DNA from 4 places in the Thalassotalea coralli genome. Region 1 is predicted to be linked to each of the others. Evidence: predicted binding sites of a transcription regulator. Region 1 holds the regulator's gene; each other region holds the start of a gene.
The links. Region 1 encodes sigma-54, which starts transcription at its own class of promoters, with help from an activator protein. Its sites were predicted from a motif close to GTTGGCACGNNNNTNGNNT; they were not measured.
Positions count from the first base shown of each region.

Region 2: ACOB80_RS20140 (DUF2726 domain-containing protein) is a predicted target of sigma-54. The motif match lies at 2,641-2,659, and genes of this name have one in related genera.
Region 3: nirB (nitrite reductase large subunit NirB) is a predicted target of sigma-54. The motif match lies at 3,159-3,177, and genes of this name have one in related genera.
Region 4: ACOB80_RS11485 (PEP-CTERM sorting domain-containing protein) is a predicted target of sigma-54. The motif match lies at 3,155-3,173, and genes of this name have one in related genera.

Region 1 is NZ_JBVVBK010000007.1:287,222-291,742, reverse strand. It holds gene lptC (LPS export ABC transporter periplasmic protein LptC) at 1-163, shown strand, start outside; gene lptA (lipopolysaccharide transport periplasmic protein LptA) at 129-653, shown strand; gene lptB (LPS export ABC transporter ATP-binding protein) at 650-1,378, shown strand; gene ACOB80_RS17900 (RNA polymerase factor sigma-54) at 1,439-2,938, shown strand; gene hpf (ribosome hibernation promoting factor) at 2,963-3,250, shown strand; gene ptsN (PTS IIA-like nitrogen regulatory protein PtsN) at 3,262-3,717, shown strand; gene rapZ (RNase adapter RapZ) at 3,733-4,521, shown strand, end outside.
Region 2 is NZ_JBVVBK010000011.1:14,079-18,599, forward strand. It holds gene ACOB80_RS20115 (DUF6691 family protein) at 1-54, opposite strand, end outside; gene ACOB80_RS20120 (YeeE/YedE family protein) at 64-489, opposite strand; gene ACOB80_RS20125 (MBL fold metallo-hydrolase) at 505-1,371, opposite strand; gene ACOB80_RS20130 (ArsR/SmtB family transcription factor) at 1,508-1,804, shown strand; gene ACOB80_RS20135 (sulfite exporter TauE/SafE family protein) at 1,842-2,606, shown strand; gene ACOB80_RS20140 (DUF2726 domain-containing protein) at 2,710-3,351, shown strand; gene ACOB80_RS20145 (DUF3313 family protein) at 3,468-4,154, shown strand; gene mtnN (5'-methylthioadenosine/S-adenosylhomocysteine nucleosidase) at 4,219-4,521, shown strand, end outside.
Region 3 is NZ_JBVVBK010000001.1:554,539-559,059, forward strand. It holds gene ACOB80_RS02410 (ABC transporter permease) at 1-887, shown strand, start outside; gene ACOB80_RS02415 (ABC transporter ATP-binding protein) at 927-1,802, shown strand; gene ACOB80_RS02420 (alginate export family protein) at 1,874-3,010, shown strand; gene nirB (nitrite reductase large subunit NirB) at 3,372-4,521, shown strand, end outside.
Region 4 is NZ_JBVVBK010000004.1:92,676-97,196, reverse strand. It holds gene ACOB80_RS11490 (DUF6701 domain-containing protein) at 1-2,268, opposite strand, end outside; gene ACOB80_RS11485 (PEP-CTERM sorting domain-containing protein) at 2,422-3,087, opposite strand; gene ACOB80_RS11480 (hypothetical protein) at 3,276-3,785, opposite strand; gene ACOB80_RS11475 (PulJ/GspJ family protein) at 3,757-4,521, opposite strand; gene ACOB80_RS11470 (type IV pilus modification PilV family protein) at 4,521-4,521, opposite strand, start outside.

The DNA.
Region 1 (4,521 bases):
GGAACTGGATCTCAGTACCAACATCATTAGTTCCAAACAGAATATCGAACTTAAGGGCGCCGATTTTGTGATGTATGGCGCAGGACTTATCGTCGATTTAAATACTAAACAAATAACGTTGACGAAACATGATAAAACGAATTATTTCAAACAAGCGCAATAGGTTACTGGCAGTCATTCTTTGTGCGACTTTTTCAGTAAACGGCTTTGCTGCCGATGACGACCTTAAGCAAAAAATACACGTTGACGCATCGCGTTCTGCTGGCGATCTAAAAAATAAAATATTTAGCTACATCGACAATGTCGTCATTACACAAGGCAGCTTAAAAATAAAAGCAGATCTCGTTCAAGTGTTATCAAATCCAGATTCAGAGCCAAAAACCTATATCGCAAAAGGGTCTCCAGCAACCTTCGAGCAAATTTTAGAAGATGGTACGCCTATTTATTTACAAGCCAATGAGATTACTTACGAGCCGGCAAAAAATACTATAGTCATTTCGGGTAATGCAGAATTAAGGCAAGCAGGAAGCATGGTAAAAAGTAGCGTGATTACCTATAACCTTCTAACTGAGCAAGTGCTTGCAGATAGTAAAGACAACGAACGAGTACAAACCACTCTTCAGCCGAAACAACTGGAAAAGCTTAAAAAATGAGTGCAGTGTTAAGTGCTAGCAATCTAGCTAAATCATATAAAGGCCGCCAAGTTGTAAAAAACGTTGGCTTATCTGTTGAAGCCGGGCAAATTGTTGGTTTACTTGGCCCTAACGGCGCTGGCAAAACCACGTCCTTTTACATGATTGTTGGCCTTGTTAACAATGACAAAGGCAAGATCACCTTAGATGGTGAAGACCTTACACTATTGCCTATGCATGAGCGCGCGCGTCGAGGCATTGGCTATCTGCCACAAGAAGCCTCGATTTTTAGAAAGCTAACTGTTTATCAGAACATTATGGCTATCTTAGAAACACGTAAAGATCTGAACGCTATCGAGCGAGAAGAAAAACTCGAACACTTAGTTGAAGAATTTAATATCGGTCACATTACCGAAAACACAGGCATGAGCCTATCTGGCGGTGAGCGTCGTCGCGTAGAAATTGCTCGTGCGTTAGCGGCTGATCCTAAATTTATATTGCTAGATGAACCCTTTGCTGGCGTAGACCCAATTTCTGTCGGTGATATTAAGAAAATTATTCTACACTTAAAGAACAAGGGAATTGGTATTCTAATTACTGACCACAATGTACGTGAAACCCTCGATGTGTGTGAACATGCTTATATCGTCAGTCATGGAGAATTAATCGCTCAAGGGAATGCAGATCAAATTTTAGCGAATCAACAGGTACGAGATGTATATCTTGGAGAGCAATTCACGTTATAGTTGTGATAAGCTGTTAAAAAAACAAAACCAATAACCTTGGAAAGGATAAGAATTAGATAAATGCGCCCTAGTCTTCAACTCCGTATTGGACAACAACTGACTATGACACCTCAGTTGCAACAAGCGATAAAATTGTTGCAGCTGTCAACGTTGGATCTACAACAAGAAATTCAAGAAGCGCTTGAAAGCAATCCTTTATTAGAAGTTGACGAAGCAGCTTCCGCTAACCAAGAATCTCAGCCTGATAATTTAGAACAAGCTTTTTCTGAAACAACGGAAACGCCTACGGCGAATGATGGCTCTGAAGACGCCTCGCCAACCATTGATGAAATCAGCACAACAGAAGCAATGGATAAGTCTGATATTCCAGAAGAGCTGAATATAGACACCACTTGGGATGAAAGTTTCAGTGCAGGCGTATCAAATACAGGTGCCGCTGCTCCTTCAGAAGATTTTGTTTATCAAGGTGAAACCACAGACTCCATTCAAGATCACCTTCGCTGGCAAATGGAATTAACACCATTTACTGAGACCGACGAAGCCATCGCAATGGCAATTATCGACGCTATTGACGATGCCGGTTATTTAACGGTAACCACCGAAGATATTTTAGAATCTCTTGGCTTAGAAGATGTTGAATTGGATGAAGTAGAAGCTGTGCTTAAGCGCATCAACGTATTCGATCCAGTTGGTGTCGGTGCCCGCTCTATTCCTGAGTGTCTAATTATTCAATTAAACCAATTTGATAAAGATACGCCTTGGCTAGAAGAAGCCAAGCTAATCATTGGCGAGCACATTGACTTACTAGGTAACCGTGACTATCGCACCATCATGCGTAAGACACGCTTGAAAGAAGACCAATTACGCGAAATTATTCGTTTGATCCAGTCACTAGATCCTAGACCGGGCGACTCAGTGATCAAACAAGAAGAGCAATACATTATTCCTGATGTATCTGTTGAAAAGAAAAATGGTCGTTGGGTGGTTGAACTAAATCCAGATACTGCGCCTCGCCTTTCAGTAAACCAACAATATGCTTCTATGGCGCGTTCGATGAAAAATTCTAACGATAGCCAATTTATTCGTTCTAATTTGCAAGAAGCCAAATGGTTTATCAAGAGCTTAGAAAGCCGTAACGATACACTATTAAAAGTAAGTAACTGCATTGTTCAGCGCCAACAAGGGTTCTTTGAGCATGGCCCAGAAGCTATGCGCCCAATGGTTCTTAACGACATTGCCGAAGCTGTAGATATGCATGAATCTACGATTTCACGTGTAACCACACAAAAATACATGCACACCCCACGCGGGATATTTGAACTAAAATATTTCTTCTCTAGCCATGTGAGTACGGAAAATGGCGGAGAGTGTTCTTCCACTGCGATCAGAGCTTTAATTAAAAAGCTGGTCGCAGCAGAAGTGCCAGCGAAACCACTGAGCGATAGTAAAATGGCTGAGTTGTTAGCTGAGCAGGGCATAAACGTTGCAAGACGGACCATAGCCAAATATAGAGAGTCTCTAGGCATTCCACCGTCTAATCAGCGTAAAAGTTTACTGTAAACCTTGAAAGAAGGATGAGAGCTTATGCAAATTAATCTTGCTGGACACCATGTAGAAATCACTGAACCTATGCGCGATAGCGTTAATAAAAAGTTTGCAAAGCTTGAGCGACATTTTGATCACATCAACAATGTCTATGTAGTACTTACCGTAGAGAAGCTCAACCAAATTGCGGAAGCAACTGTTCATTTAAACGGTACCGAAGTTCACGCCAAAGCACAGAATGAAGACATGTATGCTTCTATTGATTCTTTAGTGAACAAACTCGATAAACAAATCCTCAAATATAAAGGCAAAATAAGCCAACACTAGTTTCAACTTCAATGAAAATATCCGACATCATGACAGAGAACTGCACTTTATGTGCAGTTCCTGCTACTAGTAAAAAAAGAATCCTAGAAATCATTTGTGAAAAAGCTGCAGAAAATGCAGTTGAAATGAATACCTACACCTTACTTGAAAGTTTAATGCAGCGTGAAAAAATGGGCTCAACGGGTATCGGCAACGGTATTGCCATTCCTCATGGCCGGTTAGCTGATAGTGAAAAAGTGATGTTAGTGGTAGCAACAACTGAACACCCTATTGAATTTGACGCGATAGATAACCGCCCTGTTGATATTTTTGTCGCCTTATTTGTTCCCGAGCAGCAATGTCAGGAACACCTTTCAACATTACAAAGTATCGCAAAATTATTTGGTAATAAAAAAGTCGTCAAACAAGTGCGAAAATGTGACAGCGATAAAGCACTCTTTCAATTTATAACACAAGCCGAACAATAAAAACGGAATTACAACATGAAACTCACCATCGTCAGCGGACGTTCTGGCTCGGGCAAGACAGTAGCCCTTCGTGTACTTGAAGATTTAGGATATTACTGTGTTGATAACATTCCTGTTAACTTGCTACCAGCACTTACGCATACGGTAATCAATGATTACGAAACCGTTGCGGTGAGTTTGGATGTTCGAAATTTACCTGATGACCCGTCTGATGTTTCTGAAATTATCGACTACTTACCAAGCGCAGTAGAATTAAGTATTGTTTACTTAGACGCTGACGATAACGACCTGATAAAACGCTTTAGTGAAACCAGACGTTTGCATCCGCTTATCAAGCAAAACATCGCGTTAGATCAGGCAATTTCTCTTGAGAAAAAGCTATTAGAGCCTATTTCATCACGCGCTAACTTATACATTAATACTAGCCAGTTAACCCCTCACCAGCTTGCTGATCTTATTCGTGAACGTATTTTGGGTAAAACCACTGGCAATATGGTAGTGGTATTTGAATCTTTTGGGTTTAAACATGGTGTGCCGAAAGACGCTGACTTTGTTTTCGACGCTCGCTTCTTACCTAACCCATTTTGGGAAAAAGACTTAAAGCCTTATACCGGACTAGATCAACCTGTAATCGACTTTCTTGCAAGCCAGCCAATTGTCACTAAATTTGTTTGGCAAATTAACAGCTTTATGATGACCTGGTTACCTCACCTAGAGCGCAATAACCGCAGCTATATTACTATTGCTATTGGCTGTACTGGCGGAAAACACAGATCCGTATACATTGCGGAATTACTCACAAAT
Region 2 (4,521 bases), on a different contig from region 1:
AGAAAGGCCTAAGCCAAATAAAACCCCTGAAATCAATACAAGTATTAGTTTCATCGATGGCTCCTATGAAAATACGTGTCTAACAAGAAAAACAGTAACAATGGCCGCAAACATAAAGATGCAAGTGGCGATAATTGAACGTTTTGAAAATCGACCAATGCCGCAGACACCGTGGCCACTTGTACAACCGCTTCCTAAATAGGTACCAAAACCAACTAAGAAGCCACCAATAACCAATAGCCAAGTTGCCGGAGCGTCTCTAAAAGGTAAGTCAAAGCCAATCGTTGCTTGATAGATGAATGCGCCTAGCAATAAGCCAACTAAAAATACCCATCGCCAGCTATCACTAGCACCTGTTTTTGATAAAGCTTGTCCTAAAATGCCGCTAATACCGGCAATTCGACCAATAGCTAACATCAACAAAAGCGCTGAGCTACCGATGAGCAATCCGCCAACTAAAGCGGAGGTGAAAGGAAAAAAATCGTTCATTTAGTTACTCCTCAACTAAGCTTTTGGTAAAACAATGGGCGCTTTCATATACGACTTTCCATTAGCCTCAGGCTCAGGAATGTGACCCGCGTCTACATTTATCTGGACAGAAGGATAAAGCAGCTTAGGTACAGCTAGTTGAGCATCGCGTGATGTTCTAAAAGAAATAAAATCTTGCTCGCTATTACCGTCATGCACGTGAATATTTTGTTGTCGTTGTTCCGCTATAGAAACCTGACATACTGGCTCTCTATCGCCACTTGGGTAGTCATGACATAAGAACAAGCGCGTATTTTCTGGCAAAGAAAGAATGCGTTGAATAGAAGAATAAAGCATTGATGCATCGCCACCCGGAAAGTCACATCGTGCTGTTCCAACTTCAGGGTGGAACATAGTGTCCCCAATAAAGGCTGCGTCACCAATTAAATAAGTCACGCTATCATTCGTATGACCTGGCGTTTCCAACACAGTGATATTCATCTTACCAACGGAAAATTGCTCGCCATCAGTGAAACAGCGATCAAATTGCGAACCGTCAGTTTTGAAACTTTCTGGTAGGTTAAAGACGTCTTTAAATGTCGTTTGAACTTTGGCAATACCGGCACCAATGGCGACATCAGCGCCTGTTTTTTCTTTAATGTATTGTGCGGCGGTTAGATGGTCTGCATGGGCATGAGTTTCCAACACCCATTTAACAGCTAACCCATTGCTCTTGATATACTCAAGCACAAGATTGGCAGATCGGTAATCAATCTGACCCGATGGCTGATCAAAATCCATAACAGGATCAATAACAACGGCGTTTTTTGACTGCTCGTCGTAAACCACATAAGTAAAAGTAAATGTGGCAGGATCAAAAAAGGACTTCACCTCTGGTTGCATGAAAACTCTCCAAACATAACATTCTCTTCTAGTCTAGAACTAGACATTATATTAGTCAATGCTAATTTAGAATTTACTTATTTAGAGTTTGCTGATATAAATAATACAGTTTTTATAGTTATTGAGATTCTCGCTAATGGACACCGCAGAGTTAATTGCAAGTGCAAAGCATACCGCAGGTTTACTGAAACTGATGTCGAATGAAAATCGCTTGATGATCCTATGTACGTTAATGAATCAAGAAATGTCGGTGAGTGAATTAAATGATCACATTCCATTGAGTCAATCAGCTTTGTCTCAACATTTAGCGGTATTAAGAAAGGAAGAAGTTGTGACAACAAGAAGAGAATCACAAACCATATACTATCAAGTGGCAAATCAAGATGTCGTTAAAATCATCCAGACATTGCACGATTTGTTTTGCCCCAAGTAAAACAGGTTTGAATCTAAATTCTTAGGAGACATGTTAGGTGGTATCTATTTTTGGTTGGTTAGGTGCAATTTTAATTGGTGTTAGTTTGGGCTTGCTTGGCTCAGGAGGCTCCATTTTAACTGTACCTGTTTTACTGTACTTGTTTGATCAACCAGAACGCCTTGCCATCGCCAGCTCCCTTGCAATTGTTGGCCTTATAGCGCTATCAGGCGCTATTCCCTATATTGTAAAGAAACAGGTCAACTGGCGCTGTATTTGGTTATTTGGCTTACCAGGAATGGCTGGAACCTATGCAGGCGCATATCTCTCTCAATTTGTAGAACCCGCAGTTCAGCTCATTACCTTTGCTGTTGTTATGTTATTGGCTTCTTTTTTCATGTTACGCAAAAGCAAACAGCAAACATCTGAACAAAACCGTGGTAATAGCAAAATAATTATAGATGGACTCATCGTTGGCGTTCTTACCGGCTTTGTCGGTGTCGGCGGTGGTTTTCTCATTGTTCCTGCTTTGGTATTAATGGCTGGCTTACCTATGCTTTCAGCAGTAGGCACGAGTTTAGTCATTATATTCTTAAAGTCAGCGACAGGCTTTTATAAATACCTAGATGTACTTGCCAAAGAAAATATTGAGCTTAACTGGCAGGTTATCATTTTAGTCACGTTACTTGGTGCTATCGGCAGTTTTACCGGCAGTAAAATCGCTAATAAAATATCTCAACAACATTTGAAAAAAGGCTTTGCCTACTTCTTAGTGCCCATGGCAGCCTTCATTATTTGGCAAAACATAGACAAAATACTTTAACGATCAAAATAGCGATCCTCAGATCTAAAGATCAGTTGGCATAATATCTGCTTTGTTATATTCAAAAAGTTTTACGTCAATTTTTTGAATACTGGAGTCCCTTATGGAATTTATCCTGTTTGCCATGATCAGTTTAATCGTTATTGTAGCTTTACTTGCTAATCGCTTAAATGACAACAGTTTCCCATTTCCATTCGATAAAAAAGCGACTGTATTTACAGGCGCAGAAAAGAATTTTCAGAATTTGGTTGAGCAAGCTGTTGGCTCAAAATACCGCGTTATCAATCGCGTCAAATTATCAGATATTGTCAGTATTCGTGGTGGCGTATCACAACGAGCAGCACAAACTGCTGTCAAAAATGCCGATAGCAAATATTTAGATTTTGTTATTTGTGAACGTGACACTATGCGTTTAATGGGCGCCATTGATTTGGTGGATACACAAGGTAAAGGATACAAAGTCAAAAGAGATTGGTTTGTCGGCGGTGCACTAGAAGCAGCAGGTATTCCACACGTACGCATTAAAGTTAAGGCGACTTATTCAGTGGAAGAAATTAAGCACTGTATTCAAAACAGATTGTTTGCGAATAAAATGCCAGAGCCAAAAATGAAAGGAAAAGTTATTCCTGCACCTATGGTAAAAGCACGCGCTAACAGAGCTCCAGCGGGTGTGCTAACAGCGCAAGCAGCAGCTGCTCAAACTCCGCAATTAGCCAACCAAAGTGTGCCAGCTTTACCCCACTAATTTCAAACCCCTGTGGTAAATTACAAGCTGTAACAATCTGGTTAATAAAGCTAGTCTATACTAAAAATGTTACTCACTTTGGGTAACATTTTTTATTGAAAATGGAGGAAATAATAATGAAAAACACGGTGTTGGTTTTAATAGCACTTATCGTACTGATAGGTTGCAGCAATCGATTACAAAAACCTGATTCAACCTCAGGCTTTTTAAAAGATTACACATTATTTCGCCCCATTCCAGATCGCGACAATGCGTGGATTCGCGCCAAACAAGGCTTTAAGATTGACGAGCTTCGCAACTACAAATACATTGCCATTGCCCCAATTGAACTGTGGTTAGATACGAATAAGCCACTGGCTATCAAAGACAAATCAAAGCAAGAAAGACTGACCGAATACTTTGAAGAACAAATAAAATTACGCGCAGGTGATCAATTTGACATTGTCCGCCCTGGCACAAAAGATTCATTACTTATTCGCATCGCAATCACCAATATCGAAGAGTTTTCTCCTGAGCTTAGCGCATTAGACGCGCTGCCTTTCCGCATTGTAAAAAATGTTGGTGAATCGGCTTATTTAGCAGCAACAGACCAAAAGTCGATTATTGCCCGTGCGGGAATTGAAGCTGAGTTTATTGACCAAAATTCCGGACAATCAAAAATGGCTGTGATCGTTAATAAGGAAACTGACGAGCAATACGTTCCAGATAAAGTACAAAACATTGACGCACTTAAAACCATCGTTAATGGTTGGATTGATAACTTATTCGATAGCTTAAGAAAAACGAGTGAATCTCAATCATAGAGTTAAAAGACATTTAGCTCGGAAGCGTTTATAATTCGCAAAAATTTTATCGGAAATAAAACCTATGATCGCTGGTGTAATTGGCGCGATGGAGCCAGAAGTAGCCATCTTAAAAGAAAAACTATCAGATCTTACAACCTCTGAAAAGTCTGGTTTTACCTACTATCAAGGTAAACTTAACGGCAAAGAGGTTGTTATTGTGCAATCAGGTATTGGTAAAGTTGCTGCAGCACTAGCAACAGCTTTCTTAATTTCTGAATTTTCACCAAGCTATGTAGTAAACACAGGTTCAGCTGGCGGCTTTGATCAATCTCTATCTGTTGGCGATATCGTCATCAGCAATGAAGTTAGATATCACGATGTAGAC
Region 3 (4,521 bases), on a different contig from region 1:
GTATTTTGAGTTTCTTAGTTTTGTGGTCGATTGCTGCCAGCAGTATCGATACTTCATTAGGGAAGTTTCCTGGGCCTTCTGCCGTTGCAACACAAGTGGTTAACTTGTATCAGGAGCACAATGCAGAGCGAGAAAAAGCTCAGGCTTTTTATCAACGCCAAGAGGCACGTAATCAAAAACGCATGGCGTTAGATCCTACTTATCAGCCAAAAATTAGAGCTTATACCGGTAAAGAAACCTTTGTTGATCAGATTAATACTAGTTTGATTACCGTGTTGTCGGGCTTCTTTTTAGCGGCACTAATAGCCATTCCATTAGGGATAGCGATTGGTTTGAGTAAAGGATTAAATACTGCGATTAACCCGATTATCCAAATATTCAAACCTGTTTCGCCTTTGGCGTGGTTGCCTTTGGTCACTATGGTGGTGAGTGCACTTTATATTTCACCTGATCCGATAGTAGCTAAGTCTTTTATCAACTCTATGGTGACTGTGACCTTATGTTGTCTGTGGCCTATGGTGATAAATACTTCTGTTGGTGTGTCAGCGATCAATCAAGACTGGGTCAATGTCAGCCAAGTGCTACGACTACCGAGTTTAACTCATGTGCGAAAAATTGTGTTACCTGCTTCTATCCCAGCGATATTTACGGGAATGCGTATGTCATTGGGCATTGCGTGGATGGTGTTAATTGCCGCGGAGATGCTGGCTCAAAATCCTGGTCTTGGAAAGTTTGTTTGGGACGAGTTTCAAAATGGTAGTTCACAATCGCTAAGCCGAATTATGACTGCTGTTTTCGTTATTGGTTTTATCGGCTTTTTGCTAGACCGCATCATGCTGCAAATTCAACGTGTTGTCTCTTGGGACAAATCTAGCGCTCAGCGATAAATGGCAACGAAACAGTAAAGAAACAAGCGAGAATCATTCATGAGTTTTTTATTAGAAATTAGTCATATTGACATGGTGTTTCCAACACCTAAAGGTCGATTTAAAGCACTTGATAATGTAGATCTTAAGATCAAAAAAGGGGAGTTTATTTCTCTTATTGGTCATTCAGGTTGTGGTAAATCAACGGTACTCAATGTTGTCGCAGGCTTACACCAAGCAACCAGTGGTGGTGTTTTGCTAAATAATAAGGAAGTTACTGAACCTGGGCCTGAACGCGCAGTGGTTTTTCAAAACCATTCGTTATTGCCTTGGTTAACAGCGTACCAGAATGTCGAGTTAGCGGTTAAACAAGTGTTCAAAAAGAAAATGCAGCCAAAAGAAATGCAGGATTGGATTGAGCATAACCTTAAACTTGTGCATATGGATCATGCTATGCATAAGCGACCAGATGAAATTTCAGGTGGTATGAAACAGCGAGTTGGCATTGCTAGAGCCTTAGCAATGCAGCCGGAAGTTTTGTTAATGGATGAGCCATTTGGTGCACTGGATGCTTTGACTCGCGCTCATATGCAAGACTCATTGATGGAGATCCAAGACGAGCTAAATAATACCGTCATTATGATCACTCATGACGTTGATGAGGCGGTGTTGCTGTCAGATAGAATTGTCATGATGACCAATGGCCCAGAAGCCACAATAGGTGAAATTCTAGACGTGAATCTGCCTAGACCAAGGGATCGTTTAGCTCTAGCTCAAGACCCAGAATACAATCGTTTACGTTCTTCTGTTCTCACGTTTTTATATGAAAAGCAACGCAAGGTCGAAACTATTTCGGCCTCAGATAAAGACAATAAAAACAGCAAGGCTAAAGCAAAGCAAAGTGGCTCTGACCAACAAAATACAGAAGTAGCTTAATGCTTTAGTAAAACTTGAAACAGAAAGGAATAATAATGAAACGCAAATTTACCAAAAGCTTATTGGCACTAATGGCTACCACGACAACTTGCGCTGTGGCTTCAGAAGATAAAAGCAGTGCAACGTTAGACTTTCGTCTTCGATACGAAACGGTAGATCAAGATAACGCGAAAAAAGATGCGAATGCGTTAACACTTCGTACCCTGTTAACGTTTAAAACTACAAGCTATAACAACTTTAGTGGTGTCGTTGAGTTTGAAGACTCGCGTGTTGTAGCGGGTATTGATGATTATAACGACACGAATGGTAACGGCGGTGATTACTCGGTTATTGCCGACCCTGAAACGACTGAATTAGATCAAGGATATGTGCAATATAAGCGAGATGGTTTTGTCGCCAAACTTGGCCGACAAGTTATTACCTTAGATAACCATAGGTTTGTTGGTCATGTTGGCTGGCGTCAAGACAAGCAAACATTTGATGCCGCAAGTTTTTCTTATCAAGCTTCTAAGGCGTTTTCTGTGAATTACGCTTACTTGAGCAAGCGCAATAGAATTTTTGGCCAAGAAAAAGATATAGATTCAAAGGATCATTTGTTTAATGCCGCGTATAAAACAGAATTTGGTAAGCTAACTGCGTATGGCTATCTGCTGGAAGTTGATAACGATACGAGTAATTCTCTAGATACTTTTGGAATTCGCTTTGCTGGAAAAAAAGACAAACTTAGTTATAGCGCAGAATATGCCATGCAAGAATCTAAAACTACTGCAGACAGTTATGACGCCGATTATTTAATGGCAGAGCTTGGGTATAGCTTGGGTAAAGTGACTGCTAAAGCGGGTATCGAAATCTTAGGAAGTGACAATGGCCAGTATGGCTTTTCAACACCGTTAGCCACACTTCATAAATTTAATGGTTGGTCTGATCAATTTCTTACAACACCTAAGCAGGGGTTAAGTGATATATACATTTCCTTTTCAGGCAAGGTAATGTCGGGTAAGTGGGCAGTTACTTATCATGATTTTTCAACAGATGAAAACAGTGTTGAGGTAGATGATTTAGGTAGTGAGCTAAACCTTTCTTACGGTCGAAAATTTGCTAAAACATATTCTGCCGGATTTAAGTATGCAGCTTACTCCGCTGGCGATGAAGCAGCAGCTAAAGTTGATACCGATAAACTTTGGTTATGGGTGAGTGCGAAATTCTAGACTTTACACTTTCTCTTTATTTTTTATCAGCACCAAACTAGTTAGCGCTTTGCGCTATTATGATGCAATAGCGAGGACTAAGCGCTGTTGGATGTTGTGTTTAGATATTAATTATTAATAAAAACAAATATATGTGATTTCTGGAAGGTTTGGCACTTAACTTGTATTAATAAGTATCAAATAGATAGAAATAAAAATTTAAACAATTAGGTACAAACCTCAGTCTGCAATGGCGTAGAGAACAAGGTTTTGCAAAGAAGCTCACAAGTGGCCGGTTTAGTTCGGCGCACTGTGGGCTTTTTTTGTGCCAAATAAAAATTCGTATGCCTTATATAGGTTTTGAGCAAAGAGAGGAAGACAGATGTCACAGCCTTTAAATGTTGTTGTCGTTGGTAATGGAATGGTAGGTCATCATTTCGTTGAACAACTAAATGAACTTGTTAGTGTTAAGGGTAATAGCAAGCGCGACGTTAATATTACCGTATTATCTGCTGAGCAGCGCTTAGCTTATGATCGTGTTCATCTATCTGAGTATTTTGCGGGTAAGAGTGCGAAAGACTTAGCCTTAACTTGTGAACAAACGTATAACGATTGGCAGGTGAATTTTTACACGAACGCTAAAGTAGTGGCGATTGATCGCGATAGCCATGAAGTGACAACGTCTAATGGCCAATGTTATGTCTATGACAAATTAATTTTAGCGACGGGTTCTTATCCTTTCGTTCCTCCTATTCCGGGGGGCGATCAAGCGCATTGCCTAGTTTATCGTACCATTGAAGATTTAGAGGCGATTAAGGCCAGCGCTGAAGTAAGTCAAATTGGCGTGGTCATAGGTGGAGGGCTGTTAGGGCTTGAAGCCGCAAACGCGTTAAAACAATTAGGGTTGGAAACCCATGTTGTTGAATTTGCCCCACAATTAATGGCTGTACAAGTAGATGCGGGTGGCGGACGCATCCTTAAAGATAAAATTGAAGCGCTTGGCGTTAAGGTGCACACGGAAAAAGCAACACAAGTTATTGAAGCTGGAGAAAGCGCAAGATACAAACTGGTTTTTGCCGATGGTGACGTACTCGAAACTGACTTAGTATTATTTTCTGCCGGTATTCGACCGTATGACAACCTTGCTAGAGAGTTTGATCTCACTGTCGGTGATCGTGGCGGTATTGTTATCAATGATTATTGCCAAACATCCGATGAAAATATTTACGCAATTGGCGAGTGTGCGCTCTATCAAAACATGATCTACGGGCTAGTTGCGCCGGGCTATACCATGGCAAAAGTGGCGGCAAATCACCTTGTTAGTGGGGGCAGCGAACAAGAAAGCGACATGCAATTTAGTGGCGCCGATATGAGCACAAAGCTAAAACTAATGGGAGTCGATGTTGGCTCTATTGGTGATGCCCATGGCAGAACCGCTGATTCGTTGTCTTATACCTATGAAAATCAGCCGGAGGGTATCTACAAAAAAATTGTTGTCTCCAATGACAAAAAGTCTTTGCTAGGTGCCGTTC
Region 4 (4,521 bases), on a different contig from region 1:
GCCGTCGCTAATACTCGGCAAGTCTTGGTGAACAAGTCCATGTAAATTATTGGCTTGATAGTTTTTAGTAGTAACGCCATTCCTGTTCTTTCCTGTCACTTGCACCGTAAAGACGTCACCAGTTTTCAAATGCGAGTTTTCGTCATCGTTTTCGTCCCAAGTAGCATTGCTACTCTCTAGAACAAGGTAGTCTGGCCTTACCCAGAAGCTATTACTTGCACCAACAATATTGATGTCGTCCTGACTATATTGAGCGTACAAGCTAATTTCACCAGCATCGTCATAACGAGGTGTAGTTAAAGTCGCGACTCCTTGCGCGTCGAAACTCAACTCAAACTCTTCAGGCAAGGGTTTATTATTCACGTAAAAACGGTTATCCGTTGAGACACTAGGATTTACGTACTGCTGCGAAAGATTCACTTTGACAGTTTCATTATTAAAAATAGTCTCACAAACGCCTAGATTATTGCGCACTGCTTTTAGGCTTACTGAATTTGCGAATTCTACGCCTGCCACTTGTCTATCTATCGCTGTATTTTCATCACCGTTATAGAAAAATTTAAAAGCAGCATCTTCAAAGGCTAGCTGACAAGCCCCCGTAGAATTATCATTACAAATATAGCCGTTTAACGGTGTAACTGTGGCATTGGCTATCGACATAGTAACCGTTTCAGCGGTTGTATAGGATAAAGGCGTTGTCTTACTGTCATTAAAATTCAATTCTTGAGAAACAAGTGAGACGCTGCCTGTCGCTACCAAGTCTAGAGTTACATTCTCGGAGGATTCGTCACAGGTTTCACCGATACTATTGGTACAGGCCTTAACGGTAATATCGAGAGGCTCACAGGTTAAGCCCGGTCCAGTAAAAGAAATTTCGTAATGATCGATGACAGGTGCAGTTTCACCACATTCATAATAAATACGCGCATCACTGCGGAGAAATACATGACCACCAGATGCCGCACCATATACATGGGCAGATCCTTCAATGCCCACTGTAGATTCGGCATAAATTAAAGCGCCAACACGCGCGGCAGTGTCTACTACTACATCACCGTAGCCGATGATTTGTAAGTTATAACCATCTGCTGCGTTATGGTTAACTTCACTGTAACTGCCAATAGTCACCACATTCTTGGCAAAAATTCGCACATCACCGGGAGACGTCAAATGAATAAACGAACCAGTATTTAATGTGAGATTTTCAATGTAGTAGTCACCAGGCGACAGATTAAGTGTGCTCAAGAAACCATACATATATAAATTTTTAATACGATAAGTTGATTGCGCGCTACTGGTCGTTAATGAGGCACCGACCCAAACATAGATATCGTCATACTCATTATCATTGCTATCACCAATGATTTCACTGGTAAAACTTGGAACAGTTAAGTCCGTACTTGAACTAGACTCCAAAAAGGTACCTAGTACAACATCGCTAATTGGACTGCCACTTGCAGTACAGTCACCAGTGCCACAAGTACCCGTAGCAGCAGCGTTTGTTACATAGGTAGTTTCAAGTTCAGTATCTGGATTATCAAAAATATAGGAGTAAGAATGCATATAGATATTGCTGGAAGCACCATGGGTTGTTGCTCCATCAACAAAGACGTTATCACAGGTTAACGTAGGTTGTGGCACATCAACAATAACGGCAACATCTTCACAAAAGCCTTGAGTATTTAGGCCATCTAAATCACTTGTTTGGTAATTAAACGTGCTACTGTGTTTTAAAGTTAATTTATTTTTCGCTGCGATAGCACCGTTAATAACTGAAGAATGCTCTATTGTAGTTTCATTACCAGCCACATAAATAAAGGCATTGATTTGCGCAGATTCTTCTATCTTAAGCTTGCCTTTAAATACCAACAACACATTAGAAGCTTCACCGCCAACATTAATCTTAGTTTCTTTATTAATAACGACATCATTGTCTTCAAAATAAACAACTGCAGTGCCATTTCCTGAAAAAGTAATCGTTGCGCCATCCCCTAACCCCCAGCCGTCATGCTCATATACACCAGGCGTTAAGTTAGTCGAAGAAAAATCACCAGACGCATTTATGCTAGGAAAAGGCGTTCTTTGATAGAAAGCGCTAGGTGAACATGTTCCGCCATTACACGTTACACCACCTTCTTGAGAAAATTGGTTTAACTTAGTGGTAAACGGATCTGTTCCGGGGAAAATATCAATACATTTATCAGCAAATGCCCATACAGGCATACTGATTAAGGCAATAAAGATAACAGCCAACCGCACTAAATTCATATCAACTAATACTAAGAGGTTATTATTAGTAAAGTTACTCTGAATCACTATATTTAACAAGGTTTTGCTATCAAACAAGCCTAGAAAAGAAAAACCCCGCATCCGGCGGGGCTAATTTTCATGAAATGAAGGGGATACTTCTTTAACGTTATTTTATAAATATAATTTTTTTCTAGACAAAGTCAGTAAGGCTATGGCCATTAAAAGAATGATTGATGGCTCTGGAATCGGGTTACCGCCATTGTCAATTGGCGCTGGCGGACGATCAGATACCGCGCGAACGTAAAATGTTTCCCAGAAAGATACGTTACCAAACATAGATTGGTATGTTGACGCGTTGTTAGGGTCGCTTGCAATAAAACCGTCAAATAAGTTCTGGATAGAAACGTTTTCACCGCCAGACAATAGCTGTAAGTCGTCAAACATAGTGTTCCAGTATGAAACAGCTTGAACGTATTGTACTTCACCGTTTATCACTATATCGTCGCCAAACTCATCTTTTTGCGTAAACAAGTCTAACGCTGCCGCATTGTTATTGTAGGCAAATACACGAAACTCCATCATTTCATCGAAAGTCGCGTAACGCCAGTTTAGGTGTGTAGAAGGTGCTAACAATTGGTTGTCCGGCCAATCGGCATGCGGTAAGTACACAGGGGAAGCCCATGCCCAATCTAGACCATTCCACTCAACGAAGTTAGTACCTAACTTGTCAGCAGTTAGCTTATCTTCGACACTATTTCCTGTAATCAAAGTAGCGTGTATGTTAAATGAACAGAAACATAATAAAATGAAAGCTATTTTTTGAAATTGCTTATTCATTAAAACTTCCTCTATTTAATGAAAACTTCGTGCTAGTTTAATAATAGCGCTAATACTATCAATGTAAAAGCATAATACGTACCAAAATTAATATACACTTTATTTTCAAAAGGTTACAAAAGAAACAAAATACCAAACATTAACAACTGTAAAAAAACGCTACAGTCAAATGTTAATAAAAAGTTAATCTAACGATATCGGCGAGCTTGCACTTCTACCTGTCGAGAGGTAACGATACGCTCTTTTGCCCCCTCTCCTTCCTCTTGGTTGCCAACAGTGCACTCACCAATCGCGTTAATGACCCAGTAATCAACATCAGGTACCTGTGCTGTGTCAGGATCGTCAACTTCCGTTCTAACGCAGGTAGTCGATGCCACTCTACAACCTGGAAAACCTGCAGCTCCCGATAAATCGATATTTTGAAGAGCCAGGTTGCAGTCACCGTTATTGCCGTTGTCGTTTAATGGAAAAATAGCCTGCAACTGCAATTGAGCGCCTATTTGCGCTGCTTGTAATGTACGAGTGCCATAAACCTCATAAACCACGCTTTCCGATTGGGCTGAAAACATTTTCACCAATGCCGCCCCCAATAAGCTCATGACAATAATAACAAATATTGCCGTCATTAACGCGTTGCCTTTAGCTTTTTGTGCTTTAAGGTACATTTGCTTAGGGTACATTCGGTATGTGTATTTCATGATTAAATATCACGGACTCGTTACTCACTTGTGCTGATTGACTGGCGAGTTCCAGCGCCAGATCCACACTCACTATTGCATTACGCTGTAGACTTGCCGCCGTAATGGCAAAGACATTAGCATTCACAAGGTTATCTAATATTGGAATATTATTTCGCTGTAATTGCCCCCCTACGACGCAATAAGAGACATTATCGGCGTTATTAATAAAGTATATTCGACTTGAAGGTGAATCGCTGACAAAGGTAACACCGTTATTAGTAAAATTAACCTGCCAAGGTGCTGGCTCAACGTTTACATCAACTGAATCAATTTCGTGAATTTTGCCACTTCCTATTGTTAAATCATCAACCGATAACGGGTAAACAACCACATGACTGGCGTTTGCTACATTGCCATTATTGGTTGGAAGGATATCAATACTATCTTCGCCTCCTTCAGGAGGTACGGGCAAATCAATATATAAAGTGCTAGCTACAATAGGCATGAAGGTTAAACAACCGTTGTTATTAATGGTCACCGTATTTGGTAAAGCATTTCGAACATCTCGGTTTAAGCGCTCAATAGCAAACCTTGCATTTGCTACCAAGAGATCTCGATCACTTGATTCCACAAATATCTTCGAACCGAACTGCAAAAAACCACTAACACCTACAGCCATCACACCGAGGATCACCATAACAGTAACCATCTCGATCAGTGTAAAACCCGTGATGTGTTGCTTGCGATTTTTCAT